2 regions of the Chromobacterium violaceum ATCC 12472 genome follow, and region 2 is predicted to be linked to the other one. Evidence: riboswitches for the same ligand, from Rfam matches in the RefSeq annotation. Region 2 holds a riboswitch; the other holds the start of a gene.
What was found. Region 2 has a riboswitch for glycine ahead of CV_RS09820 (trimeric intracellular cation channel family protein). Riboswitches for the same ligand answer to the same signal wherever they lie in the genome.

Region 1: linked by a shared signal. The riboswitch ahead of gcvT (glycine cleavage system aminomethyltransferase GcvT) and the one ahead of CV_RS09820 (trimeric intracellular cation channel family protein) in region 2 are both predicted to bind glycine.

Annotation. Positions count from the first base shown of each region.
Region 1 is NC_005085.1:3,722,527-3,732,962, forward strand. Features, by position in the region: gene CV_RS16905 (putative bifunctional diguanylate cyclase/phosphodiesterase) at 1-59, opposite strand, end outside; gene CV_RS22335 (class I SAM-dependent methyltransferase) at 265-825, opposite strand; gene gcvP (aminomethyl-transferring glycine dehydrogenase) at 1,115-3,967, opposite strand; gene gcvH (glycine cleavage system protein GcvH) at 4,060-4,446, opposite strand; gene gcvT (glycine cleavage system aminomethyltransferase GcvT) at 4,503-5,591, opposite strand; glycine riboswitch at 5,632-5,730, opposite strand; glycine riboswitch at 5,745-5,835, opposite strand; gene CV_RS16930 (amino acid permease) at 6,008-7,291, opposite strand; gene gluQRS (tRNA glutamyl-Q(34) synthetase GluQRS) at 7,626-8,522, opposite strand; gene fdxA (ferredoxin FdxA) at 8,615-8,938, shown strand; gene cheD (chemoreceptor glutamine deamidase CheD) at 9,092-9,697, opposite strand; gene CV_RS16950 (protein-glutamate methylesterase/protein-glutamine glutaminase) at 9,694-10,436, opposite strand, start outside.
Region 2 is NC_005085.1:2,185,703-2,196,138, forward strand. Features, by position in the region: gene CV_RS09785 (GAF domain-containing protein) at 1-543, shown strand, start outside; gene ribA (GTP cyclohydrolase II) at 603-1,220, shown strand; RNA gene ssrA (transfer-messenger RNA) at 1,290-1,654, shown strand; gene CV_RS23790 (hypothetical protein) at 1,860-2,033, shown strand; gene nirK (copper-containing nitrite reductase) at 2,520-3,950, shown strand; gene CV_RS09800 (formylglycine-generating enzyme family protein) at 3,947-4,723, shown strand; gene CV_RS09805 (SCO family protein) at 4,720-5,295, shown strand; gene CV_RS09810 (TIGR02117 family protein) at 5,305-5,997, opposite strand; gene CV_RS09815 (restriction endonuclease) at 6,192-6,881, shown strand; gene CV_RS09820 (trimeric intracellular cation channel family protein) at 6,937-7,551, opposite strand; glycine riboswitch at 7,697-7,795, opposite strand; glycine riboswitch at 7,800-7,885, opposite strand; gene CV_RS09825 (DUF3141 domain-containing protein) at 7,951-10,314, opposite strand.

The sequences.
Region 1 (10,436 bases), 1.5 Mb from region 2:
AGGCTCAGGGCCTCCAGCAGCTCCAGGTTGCCCCCCTGCCAGGAAAGTACGCTCTTCATCGGCATGTCCGCCGCTAACCTTTTATTTATTCATCAAAAAATCGCCGCGCGACTGCCATCGCGAGCGCCCGCCATTGTAGCAAACACGTCTCATTTCCTGACGCGTTTTTTTTATTCCACGGCGTGGCTGCGCTGGAGGACGCCGCAAACACAATAAAAAAACAGGGCGCATGCGCCCTGTTCTTCATCGATGGCAAACGGCGGATCAGGCGGCCTGCTTCTGCGCGAATAGCCTGGCCATGCTGTGATGGTGAGGATGGCCGTGGCTGAGGTCCAGGGCGAATTCCTCCTGGTAGGCCAATGGCGTCAACCCTGAAAACTGATCGCGCAGCTCGCCCTGCCGGTAATAATGTCTGACATAGGCGGCAGTCTCGCTGACGCCACCGCCGCGGCCTGTGCAGCCGGGGTCGTCGGCCAAGAACACCGCGGCGAACAAATACCCTCCCGGCTCCAGGCCGGCCATCATCGCCTTGGCCAGACGCTCGCCGGCGACGGCATCCACATGATCCAGCGCGGTATAGGCGACGATGATGCGGTAACGCTGCGGCTCGATGTCCAGCTCGGTCAGGTTGACCACCTTGCCGCTGACGTCGAGGTGGCGCTCATCGGCCCGCTCGCCCAAGCTCGCGATCGCTTCGGAGGACTCGTCCACGCCGAACATGGAAAACCCGCGGCTGGCCAGGTAGAAAGCATTCCGCCCCTGCCCGCAGGCCAGGTCCAGCCCCTGCCCGCCGCCTTCCACGCCGTATTTTTCGAGGAAATACATCAGAGACAGTGCCGGCCTGTCGCCATAAAAGGAACTGTTTTTGCGATAAAACGCGTCGAAATTAGCGAAACACATATCCTCTGCCCCTGCTCTACCTACCCAAAATGTGCCGACGCCCATCCTGCGCGCCAGACTATTGCCTGCTGCTCCTTAGTGATAGTTCGAACACGAATGTAAGACTACTTAGTTATTGTTTCTAAGTATTTGTACGTAAACATCCCTTGGACATAAAAACCCCGCCCGGCTTTCGCCCGGGCGGGGTCTGGATCAGCTGCGCCAGCCGAACAGTTTACATATAGCTTTCCGTGCTCGGGCAGCTGCACACCACGTTGCGGTCGCCATACACATCGTCGATGCGGTTCACGCTCGGCCAGAACTTGTTTTCCAGCACGTAGGGCAGCGGGAACAGACCCTGCTCGCGGCTGTAAGGGCGGTCCCAGTCGCCTGCGATGTCGGCCTTGCTGTGCGGCGCGTTGACCAGCGGATTATTGTCCGCCGGCCATGCGCCGCTCTGCACCCGGTCGATCTCGGCGCGGATGGCGGCCATCGCCGCGATGAAGCGGTCGAGCTCCGCCTTGGGCTCGGATTCGGTCGGTTCGATCATCAGCGTGCCCGGCACCGGGAAGCTCATGGTCGGCGCGTGGAAGCCGTAGTCCATCAGGCGCTTGGCCACGTCCACCTCGGTGACGCCGGAGGCGGCCTTCAGCGGGCGCAGGTCGATGATGCACTCGTGGGCGACGCGGCCGTTGGCGCCGGTGTACAACACCGGGAAGTGCTCGGAGAGGCGGGTGGCCAGGTAGTTGGCGGACAGCAAGGCGTTCTCGGTCGCCTGCTTCATGCCCTCCGCGCCCATCATCGCGATGTACATATAGGAGATGGGCAGGATGGAGGCGGAGCCGAACGGCGCGGCCGACACCGCGGTCTGGCCTTCCACCGCGCCCGGCACCGGCGCCACCACGTGGTTGGCGATGAACGGCGCCAGGTGGGCCTTCAGGCCGATCGGGCCCATGCCCGGTCCGCCGCCGCCGTGCGGGATGCAGAAGGTCTTGTGCAGGTTCATGTGCGACACGTCGGCGCCGATGTCGGCCGGGCGAGTCAGCCCCACCTGGGCATTCAGGTTGGCGCCGTCCATGTAGACCTGGCCGCCGTGGGCATGAACGATCTCGCAGATCTCTTTGATGCCCTGCTCGAACACGCCGTGGGTGGACGGATAGGTGATCATCAGCGCGGCCAGATTGGCGGCGTGCTGCTCGGCCTTGGCCTTCAGGTCGGCCACGTCGACGTTGCCGGCCTCGTCGCACTTCACCACCACCACCTGCATATTCATCATCTGCGCGGTGGCCGGATTGGTGCCGTGCGCCGATTGCGGAATCAGGCAGATATTGCGATGCGCTTCGCCGCGCGACTCGTGGTAGCGGCTGATCGCCAGCAGGCCGGCGTACTCGCCCTGGGCGCCGGAATTCGGCTGCATCGAGATCGCGTCGAAGCCGGTGATCGCCTTCAACTGCTTCTGCAGGCCCTCGATCAGCTCCAGATAGCCCACGGTCTGCTCGCGCGGCGCGAACGGGTGCATATTGGCGAATTCCGGCCAGGTGATCGGGATCATCTCGCTGGTGGCGTTCAGCTTCATGGTGCAGCTGCCCAGCGAGATCATCGAGTGGTTCATCGCCAGGTCGCGGTTTTCCAGCTTCTTCATATAGCGCAGCATCTCGTGCTCGCTATGATGGGTGTTGAACACCGGGTGGGTCAGGATGGCCGACTCGCGCTTGAGCGCGGCCGGGATCGCGTCCAGGGCGGCGGCGTCCAGGGCGGCGATGTCGGCCGGCTTGCCGGTGAACAGCTCGATCAGCTTGGCCAGGTCCGACTCGGTGGCGGCCTCGTGGAAGGCCACGCCCAGCACGGTCTTGCCGACGCGGCGCAGATTGTAGCCGGCGGCCAGCGCGGCGGCGTAGATGGCGTCGGCCTTGGGCGCGTCCACCTGCACGGTGTCGAAGAAGCGGTCGAACACCAGCTTGCCTCCGGCTTCCTTCACCGCGTGGGCGAAGATGGCCGCCAGACGGTGGATGCGGGCGGCGATGCGCCGCACGCCCTCCGCACCGTGGTAAACGGCGTACAGGCCGGCGATATTGGCCAGCAGCACCTGGCTGGTGCAGATGTTGGAGTTGGCCTTCTCGCGGCGGATGTGCTGCTCGCGGGTTTGCAGCGCCATGCGCAGCGCGGTCTTGCCCTTGGCGTCGATGGACACGCCGATGATGCGGCCCGGCGCCGAGCGCTTCATCTCGTCCTTGAACGCGAAATAAGCGGCGTGCGGGCCGCCGAAGCCCATCGGCACGCCGAAGCGCTGGGTGTTGCCCAGCGCGATGTCGGCGCCCATCTCGGCCGGTGACTTCAAGGCCACCAGCGCCATCACGTCGGCGGCGACGGCCACCACGCCGCCCTTGGCCTTGACGGCGGCGATGTGCGGGGTTAGATCGAGCAGGTCGCCGGCCTCGCCCGGATACTGGAACAAGGCGCCGAAGTAGTCGCCGTTGCCGGCCTCTTCCGGATGGCCCTGCACCAGCTCGAAGCCGAAGTACTTGGCGCGGGTCTTCATCACGTCCAGCGTCTGCGGCAGCACGCGGCTGTCGACGAAGAAGCGGGTGGACTTGGACTTGGACACGCGCCCCGCCATCGCCATCGCCTCGGCGGCGGCGGTGGCTTCGTCCAGCAGCGAGGCGTTGGCCATTTCCAGGCCGGTCAGGTCGATGACCATCTGCTGGAAGTTCAGCAGCGCTTCCAGCCGGCCCTGGGCGATCTCGGCCTGGTACGGGGTGTAGGCGGTGTACCAGCCCGGGTTTTCCAGCACATTGCGCAGGATGACGGTGGGCGTCAGCACCGGGTAGTAGCCGAGGCCGATGAAGGACTTGTTGACCACGTTCTTGGATGCGACGGCCTTCAGCGCCGCCAGCGCCTCGGCCTCCGGCTGCGGCGACGGCAGGTCCAGGCGGCGGTTCAGGCGGATGTCGGCCGGCAGCGTCTGGTCGACCAGCGCGTCGATCGACGGCGCGCCGACGGCGGCCAGCATCTCGGCGCGCTCGGCGTCGGACGGGCCGATGTGGCGGGCGAGGAATTCGTGACGGTTGAAGAGTTCGGTGAGCGACATGCTTGGGACTTCCTTCTTTGCGGCGGCCTGGGCGAGGCCGTGCCGGGAAAAACAACGCCCCGGCGTCTGGCGACGGCGGGGCGGTCAGGCTATCAGGCGCCGATTTCCTTGGCGTAGGCGGCGGCGTCCATCAGGCCGTTCAGATCGGCGGCGTTGGCCGGCTTGATCTTGAAGAACCAGCCGTCGCCGTACGGATCGCTGTTGGCCAGCTCCGGCTCGCCCTCCAGCTCCTCGTTGACGGCCAGCACTTCGCCGGCGATCGGACAGTAGACGTCGGAAGCGGCCTTCACCGACTCCACCACGCCGGCCTGCTCATCCTTGGCCAGACTCGCGCCGACTTTCGGCAGCTCGACGAAGACGATGTCGCCCAGCAATTCCTGCGCGTGCGCGGTGATGCCCACGGTCACGGAGCCGTCGGCTTCCAGGCGCAGCCATTCGTGGCTGTCGACGTATTTCAGTTCGGCGGGAATGTTGCTCATCTCGTTTTCTCCAGATGTATTGATGATCGGGATGGCGGCGCGGCGCGCCGGCCGGTTTATTCGAATACTTTCTTGCCGTTGCGGACGAAGGGCATCTTCACCACGCGGACGTCGGTCAGCGTGCCGCGCAGGTCCACCTGGGCGGCGGCGCCGGTGGCGGCCGGCACGCGGGCGATGGCGATGGAATGCTTCAGCGTAGGCGAGAAGGTGCCGCTGGTGATCACGCCTTCGCCGACGCTCTCCACCACCACCTTCAGGCCTTCGCGCAGCACGCCGCGGCCTTCCAGCACCAGGCCCACCTGCTTCATCTTCACGCCGGCGGCCTTTTGCGCTTCCAGCGCCTCGCGGCCGTTGAACTTGCGCTCGGCCGGCTCCCAGGCGATGGTCCAGCCCATGCCGGCTTCCAGCGGCGACACGGTCTCGTCCATGTCGTGGCCGTACAGGTTCATGCCGGCTTCCAAGCGCAGCGTGTCGCGCGCGCCCAGGCCGATCGGCGACACGCCGGCGGCTTGCAATTGATGGAAGAAGGAAATGGCCTGATCGGCCGGGACCATGATTTCCAGGCCGTCTTCGCCGGTATAGCCGGTGCGGGCGTAGAACCACTCGCCCTGCGGCAGGCCCTGGAACACTTTCAGCGCGCGGATGGCCTCGGCCAGCTCCGGCTTGATGGAACAGACTTTTTGAATCGCCTTGGGGCCCTGCACCGCCAGCATCGCCAGGTCGCGGCGCACCTTCAGCGCCACGTCGAAGCCGGCCTTCTGGCTTTCCATCCAGGCCAAGTCTTTCTCGGTGGTGCCGGCGTTGACCACCATGCGGTAGCCGTAGGCAGTGAGGTAGACGATCAGGTCGTCGACGACGGTGCCTTCCGGGGTCAGCATGCCGGAATACAGCGCCTTGCCCTCGAAGCCGAGCTTGGCCACGTCGTTAGCGATCAGTTTTTGCAGCCAGGCCTTGGCGTCGGCGCCGGTGATGTCGATCACCGTCATGTGCGAGACGTCGAACATGCCCGCGTCGCTGCGGACGATTTCGTGCTCTTTCAGCTGGGAACCATAGTGGATGGGCATTTCCCAACCGGCGAAATCGACCATCTTGGCGCCGGCGGCGATATGGGCATCAAACAGCGGGGTACGTTTCGGGGCCGTCATGGCGCGGTTCCTTCGAGAATAGTGTGGATAGCCTCATCAACCACACCCCTCTGTCCCTGCACCTGAGATTTTCCGGCCGGATAAGCCGTTAGCCCCTTCGGTGGGCGTCGCGCGGACGCCGCTCTCCAGATTGCGCGAACCGGCTGCCGCCGGCCCGATGATACAGTCCTTTTGCCTGAGCGATTGCGGGTGCGCTTGCGCCTTCGGCGGCGGCCAGAAAGCCGCTCTCTCCTGTATGACCCGGCGATTATGGTGTCAGTATCCGGGCCTTGGCAAGCCAATATTATTTCTACGTAAAACAGTCTGAATAAATGTTTTTGAAGGAAAAAAAACGCGCCATTTCCCTCATCACAACCATTCGAAAATGAAAAAAGCGCAGGCTGCCGCGCTGCGCTTTTCGTTGATCCGCACGCGGATCAATCGGCCGCGTACCGCTCCTTCAACTGCCAGACATAAATGGGCAGGCCCATCAGCAACAGCAGCATGCCCCACATCACGATGTCGGCGCCGGAGCCGTACAGCGCCCACAGCGAGTAGACGAAGCCGATGCCGGCGAAGAAACCGGGCGCGATGTAATCCTTGGCCGTGAACGCCTTGCCGCGCATCAGCATGATGGCGATCAGCGCCATCGAGCAGAAAGCGTAGGGCAGCAGCGTAGTGGCGGTGGCCAGCAGGATGATGAACTCGAAGATCTTCACCCCGCTGTCGCCGCCTGCGTACTTCATCGCCATCAGAATGGTGACCAGCGCGCTGGACAGCACCAGGCCGAAGATGGGCACGCCGGCCGCGTTGCGCTGGTCGAAACGGCTGGGGAACAACCCGTCCTTGGCAGCCGCCGCCGGCACGTGGGCCTGCATCAGGCTCCAGCCGTTGAGCGCGCCGAAGCAGGACACCACTGCGCCGAAGCCCACCAGCCAGTAGCCCCAGTCGCCCCACATCAGCCGCGCCGCATCGGCGAACGGCGCCTGCGAAGCCGCCAGCGTGTCCGCCGGCATCAGGCCCATCAGCGACACCGTGGACAGGATGTAGAGCACGGTGGCCAGCAGCGTGCCTATCACTGTCGCGCGCGGAATGGTCTTCTCCGGCTCCACCACGTCGCCTGCCGGCACCGAGGCCGACTCCAGGCCGAGGAAGGCCCACAAGGTCAGCGCCATCGTCGCCGACAGCGAGGACAGCAGTGGCTTGCCATGAGGGTTGAACGCCAGGTTTTCCGGCTGGAAATGGAAGAAGCCGATGAAGGTGACCGCCGCCAGCGGCAGCAGCTTCAGCAGCGTGGTCACCACAGCCACCACGCCCGAGCTGCGCGCGCCGCGGCTGTTGATCCAGGTGACGACCCAGATCAGGCCGATGGCGACGGCGCCGGCCAGCGGCTCGCTATGCCCCAATATCGGGAAGAACACCTGCAGATAGCTGGTGGCCGCCACCGCCAGCGCGGCATTGCCCGCCCACAGCGCGATCCAGTAGCCCCAGGCGATCCAGAAGCCGGCGAAGTCGCCGAAGCCGGCGTGGATATAGGCGTAGGGTCCGCCCTCGCGCGGCAGGATGGACGACAGCCGGGCGAACACCAGCGCCAGGCAGATGGCGCCGCAGGAAGTCACCAGCCAGCCCAGCATGGACACGCCGCCGAACGGCGCCAGCGAGGCCGGCAGCAGGAAGACGCCGGAACCTATCATATTGCCCACCACCAGGGCGGTGCACATCCAGACTCCGAGCGAGCCCTTCTTTTGAGTGGAACTGTTTTCGTTCAAACCTGACTCTCCGTGGGGAACGAAAGCATCGCGCGCCGGGGATGGACACACCCGGCGCCAGACATGCGGGAAAGGTCAAAACCGCATCGGCAAGCCTGTCGGCCATGGCTTCAAGATAGTTGAAACCGGGGCTCTCGGCTGCGCCGCAGCCGGTGGCGGCCTGCCGCCGCGCCAAAAAAAGGGCGCATTAAAACACAGTTTTGACGTAAAAACATGTCGCATTGACGATTTTTTCAACAAAAATCCGTTAACAGACAGATGCTTATGTCATCGCAATGAAAAGTCGTCAGGAAAGAGGGAGTTGCAGCGGGCCGGCCGGCACGCGGCTCAATGACCAATTCGCCACAGCCCAAGGCCACAGCTCGTCCAGGCTTCCGCAATCCGCTGGCGGAACATGGCCCAGCCACGCCAGGGCCTCGCGCAGCTGCCGCGCGGCGTCGCGGGTCGAGATCGCCGGCGCCAGCGTCTGCTTGGACAGCTTCTCGCCGGCGGCATTGGTCAGCACCGGCAGATGGCAATAGCCGGGCGCGGATTGGCCCAACGCGTCGTAAACCGCCAGTTGCCGCGGCGTGGACACCAGCAGATCGGCGCCGCGGACGATATCGGTGACGCCCTGCTCGGCGTCGTCGACCACCACCGCCAGCTGATAGGCCCAGAAGCCGTCAGCGCGCAGCAGCACGAAGTCGCCGATGTCGCGCGCCAGATCCTGCCGATGCTCGCCCTGCAGCCGGTCATGCGCCGTCCACTCGCCCTCATCCACCCGCAGCCGCCAGGCGCGCCCCTCGCGGCCGTCTGGACAACCGTTGCGGCAGGTGCCGGGATAGACGTAGCCGTCCAGGCCCCGCCGCGCCGTCGCAGCGATCTCCTTGCGGGTGCAGCAGCAGGCGTAAGCGCGTCCTGAGGCGATCAGCCGCTCCAGCGCGGCGCGGTACAAGCCATGCCGGCGGCTCTGGTAAACCACCTCGCCGTCCCACTCGAAGCCGAATGCCTCCAGCGTGCGCAGGATGTCGTCGGCCGCGCCGGGCACCTCGCGCGGCGGGTCCAGGTCTTCCATCCGCAGCAGCCACTCGCCGCCTCGGCTGCGCGCTTCCAGGTAACTGCCGATGGCGGTGCTGAGCGAACCCGCGTGCAGCAGGCCGGTGGGACTGGGGGCGAAACGGCCCCGGTAGAGTGCATTCGACATCGTGAGGGATTTGCCGGAGCGTCGGAACGAAGATTTATCGCTAAAATGACGATTATCCCGAATCACGACCCAGCCTTACTGAGGATACGAGAATGGCGTACGTTGTAACCGATGCCTGTATCAAATGCAAATACACCGATTGCGTGGAGGTTTGTCCGGTGGACTGCTTCCGCGAAGGCCCCAACTTCCTGGCGATAGACCCGGACGAATGCATAGACTGCTCGCTGTGCGTGCCAGAATGCCCGGTCGGCGCCATTTACGCCGAGGACGACGTGCCCAAGGGCCAGGAGGCCTTCATCGCGCTCAACGCGGAACTGGCCAAGAACTGGCCGAGCATCGTCGAGCGCATCGACCCGCTGCCCGACCACGCGGACTGGGCGGACGTGAAGGACAAGCTGCCCTACCTGGAACGCTGATCCCTCTCCCGCCGCAGGCAAAGACGGCCCTCCCGCCGCCTTTGCCCCTCCACCGGCTGCCGCCTCGAGCAGCCGAGTCCAACGACAAGCCTCTTTCGCGCCTAGCATCCGGCAGAATGGAGCCGGCGCCGCAAACATGCCTTGAGCCGGCTCTCAGATGAACAGGTCGATGTCGCCGGTCTTGGCGCCCTCGCCCTGATCCACGATGCGGCCGCGATACGGCTGCTCCTGCTTGATCGCGGCGCCGCTCTTCTTCAGCTTCTTGATCAGCACCTTGCCGGTGGCGGTGAAGAAATACACCTTGCGCGCGCACTCCCCAAGCAGATCCTCCGCCAGGATGGGAATCTGTTCATTGGCCAGGTAGCTGCGGATGAAGTTGGTGTTGCGCTCGCCCACCTTCACCACCGTCATGCCGTCCAGCACGTTGCCGGCGCCGAATATCTTGGCCTCCAGCCGGTTGCGCATCGCGCCCAGCTTCTGCATGTCGGTGATCAGCAACTCCATCGCGTTGACGCCGAAACGCGCGGCGGACGTGCCCGCCCCCAGGTCCAGCGACCCTTCCGGCAACAGGAAATGGTTCATGCCGGCCACGCCGGAAATGCGGTCGCTCAGGCAGACCGCCACGCAGGAGCCCAGTAGCGTCACCAGCAGGCGCGACTGGTTGGTGGCGTGAAACTCGCCCGGAAATACCTTGACCGCCGTGATCTGGAAGTGCTTGTCGTAGTACTGGTGGCTGTTCATCCCTTCGGCATGATTCATGTTATCGCCCTTTCGGCTTGGCTCTGCAGGCACTCGACCACTTTCTCCGCCAGTCTGTTCAATGGCAGGACATGCGCCACCGCGCCTATCCTGAACGCTTCCCGCGGCATGCCGTACACCACGCAGCTGGCCTCATCCTGGCCGAAGGTGACGGCGCCCGCATGGCGCATCCGCAACAGCCCTTCCGCCCCGTCCTTGCCCATGCCGGTCAGGATCACGCCGATCGCGTTCTTGCCCAGATGCCTGGCCGCGGAATCGAACAACGGATCCACCGCCGGCCGATGGCGGTTGACCGGCTCCTCTTGATCCAGGGCGATCCGGAAGCCGCCGCCCCCCGCGGGCGCCACCCGCATGTGCGAGTGCCCCGGCGCGATGTAGGCAACGCCGGCCAGCGCGGCCTCACCGTCCTCCGCCTCCTTCACCCGCATCGGGCACAGCTTGTTCAGGCGCTCGGCGAAAGTGAAAGTGAAATGCTCCGGCATGTGCTGCACGATCAGGATGGGCGGCCCGTCGGCCGGCATGCCCATCAGGAAGTCCTTGATCGCCTCGGTGCCGCCGGTGGACGCGCCGACGAAGACCAGCGCGTTCTTCCTCAACGGCGCGCCTGGGCCCGTCTTGCGCGCCGGCGGCGGCTGGCGGAAACGGTTCGGCTGCCTGAGCCTGGCTTCGGCCGTGACCCTGAGCTTTTCCCGTATCTCCTCCGCGTACTCCTGCATGTGCCGCGCGATGTCGTCGGCCG
Region 2 (10,436 bases):
CTGTTCGACGAGCTGGACGAAACCCCGTACGATCTGCGCCTGGCGCTGGGCGCGGAAACGCCCGAGACCACCGCGGCGTTGGTGAATCTGAGCGCGCTGCTCGACTCGGTCAATGCCAAGATCGGCGCCGACTGGCTGGGCATCTACCGCAAGATCGGCGCCGGCAAGGGCGCGGTGCTGGTCAAGCTGGCCTACAAGGGCATGGAAAGCCGCGCTGAATTCCCGCTGACCGAGGAATTCGCTGAGTTCAGCAACAACAGCCGCGTCGGCCTGACCGGTTGGGCGGTGGTGGTGGACGATGTGGAGCAATGGCGGGCCGAGGGCGGCGGCTATTACGAGTGCGATCCCAAAGTGAAGAGCGAGATCTGCCTGCCGGTGCTGCACAGCGACGACAATGTGCTGGGCATTATCGATGCCGAGTCGTTCGCCGCCGGCCATTTCACGCCGGAACGCCAGGTGTGGCTGGCCGCGCTGGCCATCGTGCTGCCGCAGCTGCTGATCAAGCTGCCGCCGCTTGAAAACGGGGAAACCCTCCCCAACTAAGCATCATCCAGGCCGCCGCGCGGCCTTTTCGCATTGCACCCCTCAGCGTTGGAGAAGTCATGTCGCCGCACCCGCAACCCGCTCCCGAACCCGTCATCCAGTATATCGCCAGCTGCAAGCTGCCCACGCCGTGGGGCGAATTCGTCATGCACGGCTTCGAGGAAGAGAGCGGCCAGGAGCATGTGGCGCTGACGCTGGGCGAGGTGGGCGACGGCCTGCCGGTGCTGGCGCGGCTTCACTCGGAGTGCCTGACCGGCGACGCGCTCTTTTCTCTGCGCTGCGACTGCGGCTTCCAGCTGGAGGCCGCGATGGAGGCGATCAGCAAAGCCGGCCGCGGCGCGCTGCTGTATTTGCGCCAGGAAGGCCGCGGCATCGGCCTGATCAACAAGATCCGCGCCTACAAGCTGCAGGATGGCGGCGCGGATACGGTGGAAGCCAATGAAAGGCTGGGTTTCCCAGCCGACATGCGCGATTTCCGCATTGCCCGCCACATGCTGGCGCATCTGGGCATCGGCAGCGTCAAGGTGATGACCAACAATCCGCGCAAGCTGGCCACGCTGGAAGCGGCCGGCATCGCGGTGGTGGAGCGTGTGCCGCTGCAAGTGGGGCGCAATCCGTATAATGACCGTTACCTGGACACCAAGGCCGCCAAGCTGGGCCACATGCTGCTCAAGTAAGATGCGCCGGGCGCGCATGCTGGCGCTCGCCAAGCGATGATAGTTGTAATATAATGAACATTCTTATCTGGGGGCGACCTGGTTTCGACGGGGGTTGCGAAGCAGATGAGGGCATACCGGGATTTCAGTCACCCCGTAAAACGCTGAATTTATATAGTCGCAAACGACGAAACTTACGCTCTGGCAGCCTAACGGCCGGCCAGACACTACAACGGTTCGCAGATGGGCCGGGGGCGTCAAAACCCTGTAGTGTCACTCTACATCTGCTAGTGCTGTTCCGGGTTACTTGGTTCAGTGCGAAATAATAGGTAACTCGCCAAAGTCCAGCCTGTCCGTCGGCGTGGCGGAGGTTAAATCCAAATGACACGACTAAGTATGTAGAACTCACTGTAGAGGACTTTCGGACGCGGGTTCGATTCCCGCCGCCTCCACCAGCACATTGAAAAGCCCCTTGCTTGCGCATGGGGCTTTTTCTTTATTCCGCTCCTCTCCGATCCCCCTTCGCTGCCTGGCATAGGAACGTTCCGAATGTTCGAGCGGGCGGGATGGCGCGGTTGATCGCTGTGTTGAACTTAACCCTACAGGCATGCGTGGAGCACGTATTTGCAACCAGACTGGGGAACGGGAGGAAGACACGAAGTGAAAGTCGGAAAAAAAGTGAAGTTTACTACCAAGGGCGGCTTTGGCAGCCGCGATGGCGAAGGAGTTGTCGAGTTGATGAAGTCCACCACGCGAGGCAGGTTTTTCGGCGTAAGGGAAGACGGCAAGAAAACCCTAACCTATGTGCGTGAACGGCAGCTGAAGGAAATCTGATATCTCCGAGCGGCTTGGCGACAGGCCGCTTCAGGATGTCGCGTGTTTTGGTTCAGCTCCTCTTGGCCCGGTTTGATGCCGGGTTTTTTTGTGTTTGCGGTTCCCATGCGCGGATGCGGATTGCGCTTGCATGCGCCGGGCGGGCCATCACTTGCGCGAGGGAGAGGCTGCCGAACTGGCGGAAATGCGCGGGGCTGGGCGCGATTCGCCAGGCTGCGCTCCGCTCGGCAGCGCGCCGCCGTTGTCCTTTTCATATCCGCCCATCATTCGCCAAAAAGCGACGCGGATCGCCCGCGGACTTGCTCTGGGTCAAGCAATCATGCCATTGATATTTCCACTGAATAGACAATTCTTCAGAATTTAACATGTATTAATTATGCATTTTAAGGCGGGCATTGCGCCCACGGTGTCAGTCTGGCGTGTCCGGCGGCTGCGTCCTTGCTGCATTCGCTACCGGCAAGCCGATATCAGGCGAGGAGTGTTGCGGTGAAAAGATTGCTGAAGAATGGATTTTTCCTGCCCGGCGTTTTGGCGGCGGCGTTGTCCTGTCTGGCGGCGCCGACGGGCGCCGGGGCCTTGCCGATTATTCATCAGGCGTTGGTGGCGCCGCCGCTGCTGCCGCCGCCGATCACGCGCAAGACGCCGGCCCGGGTGGTGGTGGATTTGACGGTGGAGGAGGTTGAGCGCGAAATCGCGCCGGGTTCTCGCTACATGTTCTGGACCTTCGGCGGCACGGTGCCGGGCAAGATGATACGGGTGCGCGCCGGCGATACCGTGGAACTGCATCTGAAGAACCTGGCCGGCAACAAGCTGCCGCACAATATCGATTTGCACGCGGTGACCGGCCCGGGCGGCGGGGCGCCGCAAACGCTGGTGGCGCCGGGCAATCAGGCGGTGTTCACCTTCAAGGCGCTGAATCCGGGGCTCTACGTCTACCATTGCGCCACCGCGCCGGTGGGCATGCACATCGCCAACGGCATGTACGGCATGATCCTGGTGGAGCCGGAGAAGCCGCTGCCCAGGGTGGACCGCGAATATTACGTGATGCAGGGGGAGTTCTACACCGGCACCGGCTATCGCGCCGGCGGGCTGCAGCCCTTCGACATGCAGAAGGCGATAGACGAAAAGCCCAGCTACGTGCTGTTCAACGGCGCCGACCGCGCGCTGGCTGGCAACCAGGCCTTGACCGCCAAGGCGGGCGAGAAGGTGAGGATCTATTTCGGCGTCGGCGGCCCCAACCTCACTTCCAGCTTCCACATCATCGGCGCGATCTTCGACAGGGTGTACAGCGAGGGCGGGGCCAATATCCAGCGCAATGTGCAGACCACGATGGTGCCGGCCGGCGGCTCAGCCATCGTCGAATTCACGCCCAGAGTGCCGGGCAATCTGACCCTGGTGGACCACTCGCTGACCCGCGCGTTCAACAAGGGCGCGATCGGCCTGCTGGCGGTGAGCGGGCCGGAGCGGCCGGACATCTATTCCAAGGGGGTGATCAGCGCGCTGGGCGCGACGGCGCCGGTTCAGGCCAAGCCTGCTCCTGGCGAAGAGGCGCCGGTCAACGCCGAGCCGCCGCAAACGCGCGAGCCGGCGCCGGCCGACCACGGCCGGGCGGTGTTCAGCAAGAACTGCGTGGTCTGCCACCAGGCCAATGCCCAGGGTTTGGACGGCGTGTTTCCGCCCTTGGCCAACTCCGACCTGATCCAGAAGAATCCGCTTGAGGCCGCCAAGATCATCCTGGGCGGCCGCGCCGGACCGATCACCGTCAACGGCGTCGGCTACAACGGCGTGATGCCGGCGCTGGACCTGTCGGACCAGGAAGTGGCCGACGCGCTCAACTATGTCAGCACGCAATTCAACCATGGCAAGCCGGTGGTCACGGTGGACGAGGTGAAGAAGCTGCGGGCGCAGCGGCAATGAGCGCGAGGCTGGCGCTCGCGCTCCTGTGCTGCTGGCTGGCGGCAAGCCTGCCGGCGCGGGCGGCGGATTACGTCGCCGTGCCCGGGGGGCCCTTCCGCAGCGCCTTGGCGCCCGATGGCGGGACGGTGGCGGTCAAGCCGTTCCGGCTGAGGGCGAGGCCGGTCACCAACGGCGAGTACCTGCGCTTCGCGCGGGCGCATCCGGCGTGGCGCCGCGGGACGGTTCCTGCCCTGTACGCGAAAGCGGGCTATCTGGCCGACTGGCGCGGCGCCGATGATTTGGGCGATGTGCCAGCTGACGCGCCAGTCACCCGCGTCAGCTGGCACGCGGCGCGCGCTTATTGCCGCAGCGAAGGCGCGCGCCTGCCGCTTTGGTACGAGTGGGAGATGGCGGCGGCGGCGGACGCTGGCCGCCGCGATGCCCGGGACGACCCGCAGTGGCGCGCGCGCATCCTGCAATGGTACGCGCAGCCTGCCGGACGCCGGCTGGCGCCGGCGGGGCGGGAGCCGAACGTCTGGGGCGTCAGCGATTTGCACGGCTCCATCTATGAGTGGGTGGAGGATTTCAACGGCCTGTTCGTCACCAGCGACAGCCGCGCCCAGGGAGAGCAGCGCACGCTGGCCACCTGCGGGGCGGCGGCCTTGTCGCTGGGGGACAGGGAGAATTACGCGATCCTGATGCGCATCGCGATGCTGGCGGCGCTGGATGCCGCCGATACCGTGGGCACGGTGGGTTTCCGCTGCGCCGGGGACGAGACGGAGGGAAGACCATGAGAGTATGGAAAAGCGGCGCGGCCGCCTGCTTGCTGGCTTTTGCATCGCACTGGGCCTGGGCGGGGGGCGAGCTGCCCGGCGATTCGCTGTACCGGCTGGAGGCGCCGCTGACCACGCAGCGCGGCGACGCGCTGACGTTTTCGGACCTGGCCGGCAAGCCGGCGCTGATCACCATGTTTTACGGCGACTGCAAGCTGGCCTGTCCTATCGTGATGGAGGGGGTGAAATCCATCATCGCGGCGCTGCCGGCGCGGGAGCGCTACCGTCCGACGGTGCTGATGGTGAGCCTGAATCCCGGGACGGATACGCCGGCCAGCCTGTCGCACCTGGCGGGCGAGCATGGGATCCGGGCGCGGAACTGGCTGCTGGCGGTCGGCAAGTCGGACGAGGACACCCGCGGCGTCGCCGCCGCGCTGGGCATACGCTATCGGCGGCTGGACAGCGGCGAGATCAACCACTCCACCCGCATCGTGGTGGCTGATAAGGACGGCCGGATCTCGGCCTCCACCGAAGATATCGGGCCCAAGCCCGATCCGGCGGTGGTCAAGGCGTTGCGCGCGCTGCTCAAGTAAGCGAGTGGATCACGGCTCCAGTTGCCAGAACAGCGGCTGGACGAAGGGAGACCACAGCGCGGTGCGCACGCCGATGGCGGCCAGCGCGTCGCGTGTCCACTGGTTGCAGGTGACGATGGGGTTGTAGCGGCCGTGGGCGGCGTAGAAGGCGTCGTTATCGTAGTAGTGGTAGCCCGGTTCCTGCGCGGCGCGGCCCCGGGCGTCCAAAGGCGCGCTGGCGCGGATGAAATCCACCAGGCGGCGGTATTGCTCCGGGCTGACCAGGATGCGGCGGGTATCTTGGCCTTCCCTGGGCTGGGGCAGGTATTCCACATGCAGCACGCTCTGGTCGAAGGCCAGCGCGGCTAGCGCCTTGCCGACGCTCAGGTCTTCCCAGTTCTGTATGGTCAGGAAGAATACTTTGCTGCCCCAGCCGATGGAGATGTAGGGCGAATGCGCGTATCGGTCAGTGCGTCGGATGTGTTCTGGAGGAAAGGCGGTGGTCCAGTCCATTGCATCGCTCTTGACCGGCATGATCAGGCTGGTATGCACGCCGTTGCTGTCCAAGTAGATGGGAATGCCGCTCGATGGCGGCCGCCAGTCGCGGTTGCTGGGCAAGAGGCCCAGCGCCAGCGCGGCGAGCAGGTAGCAGACGACGAGGGCCGGAATGGCCAACAGCGAGCGAAGAATGAGGCGGCGGATGGGGCAGGTGGAGGTGCGCATCGGTTGGCGGGACGTCGGATGAGGATATCAGGGGCTTCTTATCTACATCGGCTTGATATTTTCTGTCAAATGGACAACGTCATCCGGAAGGCTTGCAAGATGAGCGGCGCTTGAGGGAAAGCAAGACCTGCATGGCTGGCCGATGTGTGAATGGTCTGTCTTTTGCGATATGATTATGCAATTTGCGAGTTTGCATGCTGTTCGTGAAGAGATCGGGCTTGCGGGTGCTCTCCGCCGCGCCGCGCCTGCCCTGGCACACCTTGATGTCCCTGGCCGCCCTGAGCTGGTTGGCTGGCCGCCACTACCTGTTTCCCCTGTCCCCGAGAGCTGTCGTTTCCGATATCGTTTCCGGATTTTCGCTGCTGCTGCAGTACGGCGTTCCCGCCGCGCTGGCGTCATGCGCCGGCTATTCGTTCTGGAGGCGTTGCCCGGCGCGCGCCAGGGGCGGCGACGCCCCGTCGATGAAAATGCTGGCCGAGGTGTCCTGGCAGGATTTCGAAGCGTTGGTCGGCGACATGTTCCGCCGCAAGGGTTATCGGGTGGTGCCGCGCAGCGGCCATGGGCCCGACGGCGGCGTGGATCTCGAGCTGTTCCTGGGCGAGGAGCGCTACCTGGTGCAGTGCAAGCGCTGGAATACGCAGAAAGTCGGGGTGGCCGTGGTGAGGGAATTGTACGGAGTGATGCAGGCGGGGCGGGTGAGCGGCGGCTTCGTCGTCTGCAGCGGAGAGTTCACCGCCGACGCCAGGGCATTCGCGGCGGGAAAGGGCATCGTCCTGCTGCATGGCAAGGCGGTGCTGTCCAGTCTGCTGGAGCAGGCTGCCCAACAGGCCGGGGAAGACGCGGGCAGCTGCCCGTCCTGCGGCTGCGCAGTTTCGCAGCGCTGAAGAGTGACAAGAAAAAACACCCCGCCGCAGCGGGGTGTTTTTTTGGGGAGGCGGTTTAGTGATGGTCGTGCCGGTAGGCGAAAACCGGCAGCTGCCATTCGCGCCATAGCGCGGTCAGCCTCAGCGCCAAGCCGAAGGCGAAACTGGCGACCACGTTCCAGTCGTGCGGCACGGCCAGGTGGTTGAGGCCCAGGTACAGGATGGCCACCAGCAGCGACACGCTGGCGTACAGTTCGCGGCGGAACACGATGGGCACGCGGTTGCATAGCACGTCGCGCAGGATGCCGCCGGCGATGCCGGTGATCATGCCAGCCATCACCACGATCACAGGATGGTAGCCCATGCCCAGCGCCACGTCGCAGCCTATGATGGTGAACGCCACCAGCCCCAGCGCGTCCAGGATCAGGAACAGGCGGTTCAGGTGGCGCATGTAGCGGGCGACCAGCACCGCGGCTAGCCCGCCGGCGACCACCAGCAGCACGTATTCCGGGTGCTGGGTCCAGCCGATCGGATAGCGTCCCAGCACGATGTCGCGCACGGTGCCGCCGCCCAGCGCGGTGAGGAAGGCGATGACGGCTACGCCGAAAATGTCCATGTGGCGGCGGCCGGCCGCCAGCGCGCCGGTCATCGCTTCCGCGGTGATGGCGATCAGGTAGATCAGGGTCAGCATGATGAAGTCTTGCGGGTGTGAAGCGGTGAAATGTCAGCCGGGGCGATGGCCGGCGGACGGCGAAAAGCGGGAGTCGGGCGCGGCGCGCCAGCGCAAGGATGGGCGGACAAGGCAATCTCCTGGACGGTTTCCGGGTTGGGTAACAGCCTCTCCCCTTGTCCTTTTTACCTGAGAGTTGCGCGGCCTTAGGCCACTTGCCCCTTCGGTGGGCCGCGCGGGGCGGCCTCTCTCCAATCGGCTTGATTCTATACGGCGCTGCGGTACGGTTGCCTGAGCGATTATGGGAGCTTGCGTCTTCGGCGGGGGCGTGGCCCCTCTCTCCCGCAGAACCGGAATATTAGCTTTCGCTATTGCAATAGTCAATGCGGGAACCGAGCCACCCCGGCTCCCGCGCATGGCTTACGTCTTGCCTCGTTTGCCAGGCGCCGCGACGGCCGGCGCGCTGCCCGGCGCCTGGCCGTTGGCCTTGGCCGCGGGCTGGCGCGCGCGGGTCGAGGCGGCGGTCTTGGCAACTGGTTTGGCTTCGGCCGCCGGCGATTTCGAGGCCGAAGGCTTGGCGGCTTTGCGCGGCGTCTTGGCCGCGCCTGTCGGCTTGTCGGCAGGCGCTTTAGGCTCAGGCTGCGCCGCAGGGAGGACCGACCGGGCGGCCGCGTCTGCATCCAGCGCCAACACCCTGGCCGCTTCGTCCAGCCGCGCCTGGTGTTCGGCCGGGATCGGGCCGTTCAGCACCAGCAGGTCGCGCGCCAGCAGCCAGGCCTGGTGGCGGCGGTGCGGGTCGGGCAGCAGCCGGGCGAGTCCGCGCAGCGCGCGCGGGGCGTCCAGCCGCACCAGCGCCACCTGGTGGCGGACGATGTCCTTCAACTGCATCAGCGTCAGCGGGTATTCGTGGCGCACGTCGCGCATCACTCGGCGAATGGCGTTGAATGGCCGCTCGTCCACCACGCCGATGCCGATGCTGACGTAGAGCAGCAGCCGCACGAAGCCGTCTGCCAGCGTGCCCTGTTCGAAGCTGGGATCCAGCGCCTCGCGCTTCAGGCGGGCGAGCTCGCGGGTTTCCCAGGCCAGGGCCTGGCTGCGCGGCTCGCCGGCGGGGGCCACGCCGACCAGCGTGGCCAGCTGCGGCGATTCGTAGATCGAGCGGAACAGTTGCTCCTGAGCGGCGTCGCGCAGGTCGCGGTAATGGTCCAGCGACTGGACGATGAAGTCCGACACCTGTTCCTGCCACTGCCACAGCGGGTTGTCCTGGGACACGGGGCGACGCTGTTCGCGCACCTTGGCGGCGAGGCCGGGCAGCCACCACAGCCAGGGATTTCTTGGCGAGATCAGCGTGCGCTCGAAGCGGGCGGGGTGCAACTCCCGCAGCAGGCGGGCGCCAGCCTCGGTGCCGGCGGCGCGCAGCGCCGGCGAGACGTAGCGGTCGTAGACGCCCTGATTGATCTCCGACACCCGCTTCACCACCTCGAACGCGCGCTCGTCGTCGCGGCCGTCGTCCAGCGCCAGGATGTCGGACACGTCGCGGGCCTCGAAGCGGATGATGTAGCGCCCCTCGATGTATTCCTGGCCGGGCGCGTCCGGCGCGATATCCTCGATGATGGCCTCGTACAGGCCGGGCGCCAGCACGTCGACCAGGTCCAGCGCGCTGGCGAATTCGCTGTGTTCCTTGTTGGCCACGCCGGCGGACACGAAGATGCCCAGGTGGCCGACCTTGTTGTGCAGGCAGTAGACGATGGTCTGCTCGTTGTTGCGGATGTCCTCGACGTTGTCGTAGAGGTCGGCGATCCAGTTCAGCGCCTGCTGCGGCGGCGTGATGTTGTCGCCCCAGGAGGCGAACACCATGATGGGCGAGCGGATGTTGCGCATGTCTACCCGCACCTTGCCGTCGTGGCTGGTGATCTTGCCGTGCACCAGCTCGTTGCCGACGAACAGCTTCTGGGCGATCCACTCCATTTCCGCCTTGTTCAGCAGGTAATGGCCGCCCCACCAGCGCTCGAAATCCAGGTAGCGCTGCGGTTCGGTGTCCACCTTGGCGTACAGATTGTAGGACTTCTTCCACAGCGTGTTGGCCGGGTCCAGCTTTTCGAAATTCTCCACTAGGTGGGCGCCGTCGAAATGGCCGTTGCCCAGGTCGCCGGCCAGCGAGGCGGTCCAGGTGCCGCCGGTCAGTCCGCCGGCGTAGCGCATCGGATTCTTGCCGCGCACGCCGGCCCAGTAGGACAGCGGCGATCCGGCCAGCAGGATGGGGCCGACCAGTTCCGGCGCGACGGACGCGAGCATGGCCAGCGCCCAGCCGCCCTGGCAGTTGCCGATCACGAAAGGCTTGCCGTCGCTGTCCGGATGCAGCTCGTTGACGCGCTTGAGGAAATGCCCCTCGGCCTTGGCCACGCTTTCTATGGTCTGGCCAGGCACCGGCTGCGGGAAGAACATCACGAAATAGCAGGGGTGGCCTTGCTGCAGCGCGATGCCGATCTCGCTGTCCATCTTGAAGCCGCCGATGCCGGGGCCGTGGCCGGCGCGGGGGTCGATGACGACGAAGGGGCGCTTGGCGGGATCGGTGGGCGGGCAGGCTGCGGGCGGCACGATGGCCGCCAGCGCGTAGTTGGCCGGGTCGGGGAGTTCCCTGCCGTCCATGATGATACGGTAGTCGAAGACCAGCACCGGCGGCTTGCCGCTCTCGCAGTGCTCCAGATAGGTGGCGCCGCGCCGGTACAGCGTATCCCAGTACAGGACGCCGCGCTGGCAGGCGTCCAGCCAGTAATCAAACAACGGTTGAGGAAACGGGAGCTTCCCGCCTTGAACTGCAGCAGTCGACCACATTGCAACCCCTTGTTCTTGAACGGTAGGAAAAGACGCGATGCGACGGCCCGTTGAGAGCCATGGCCGTCACT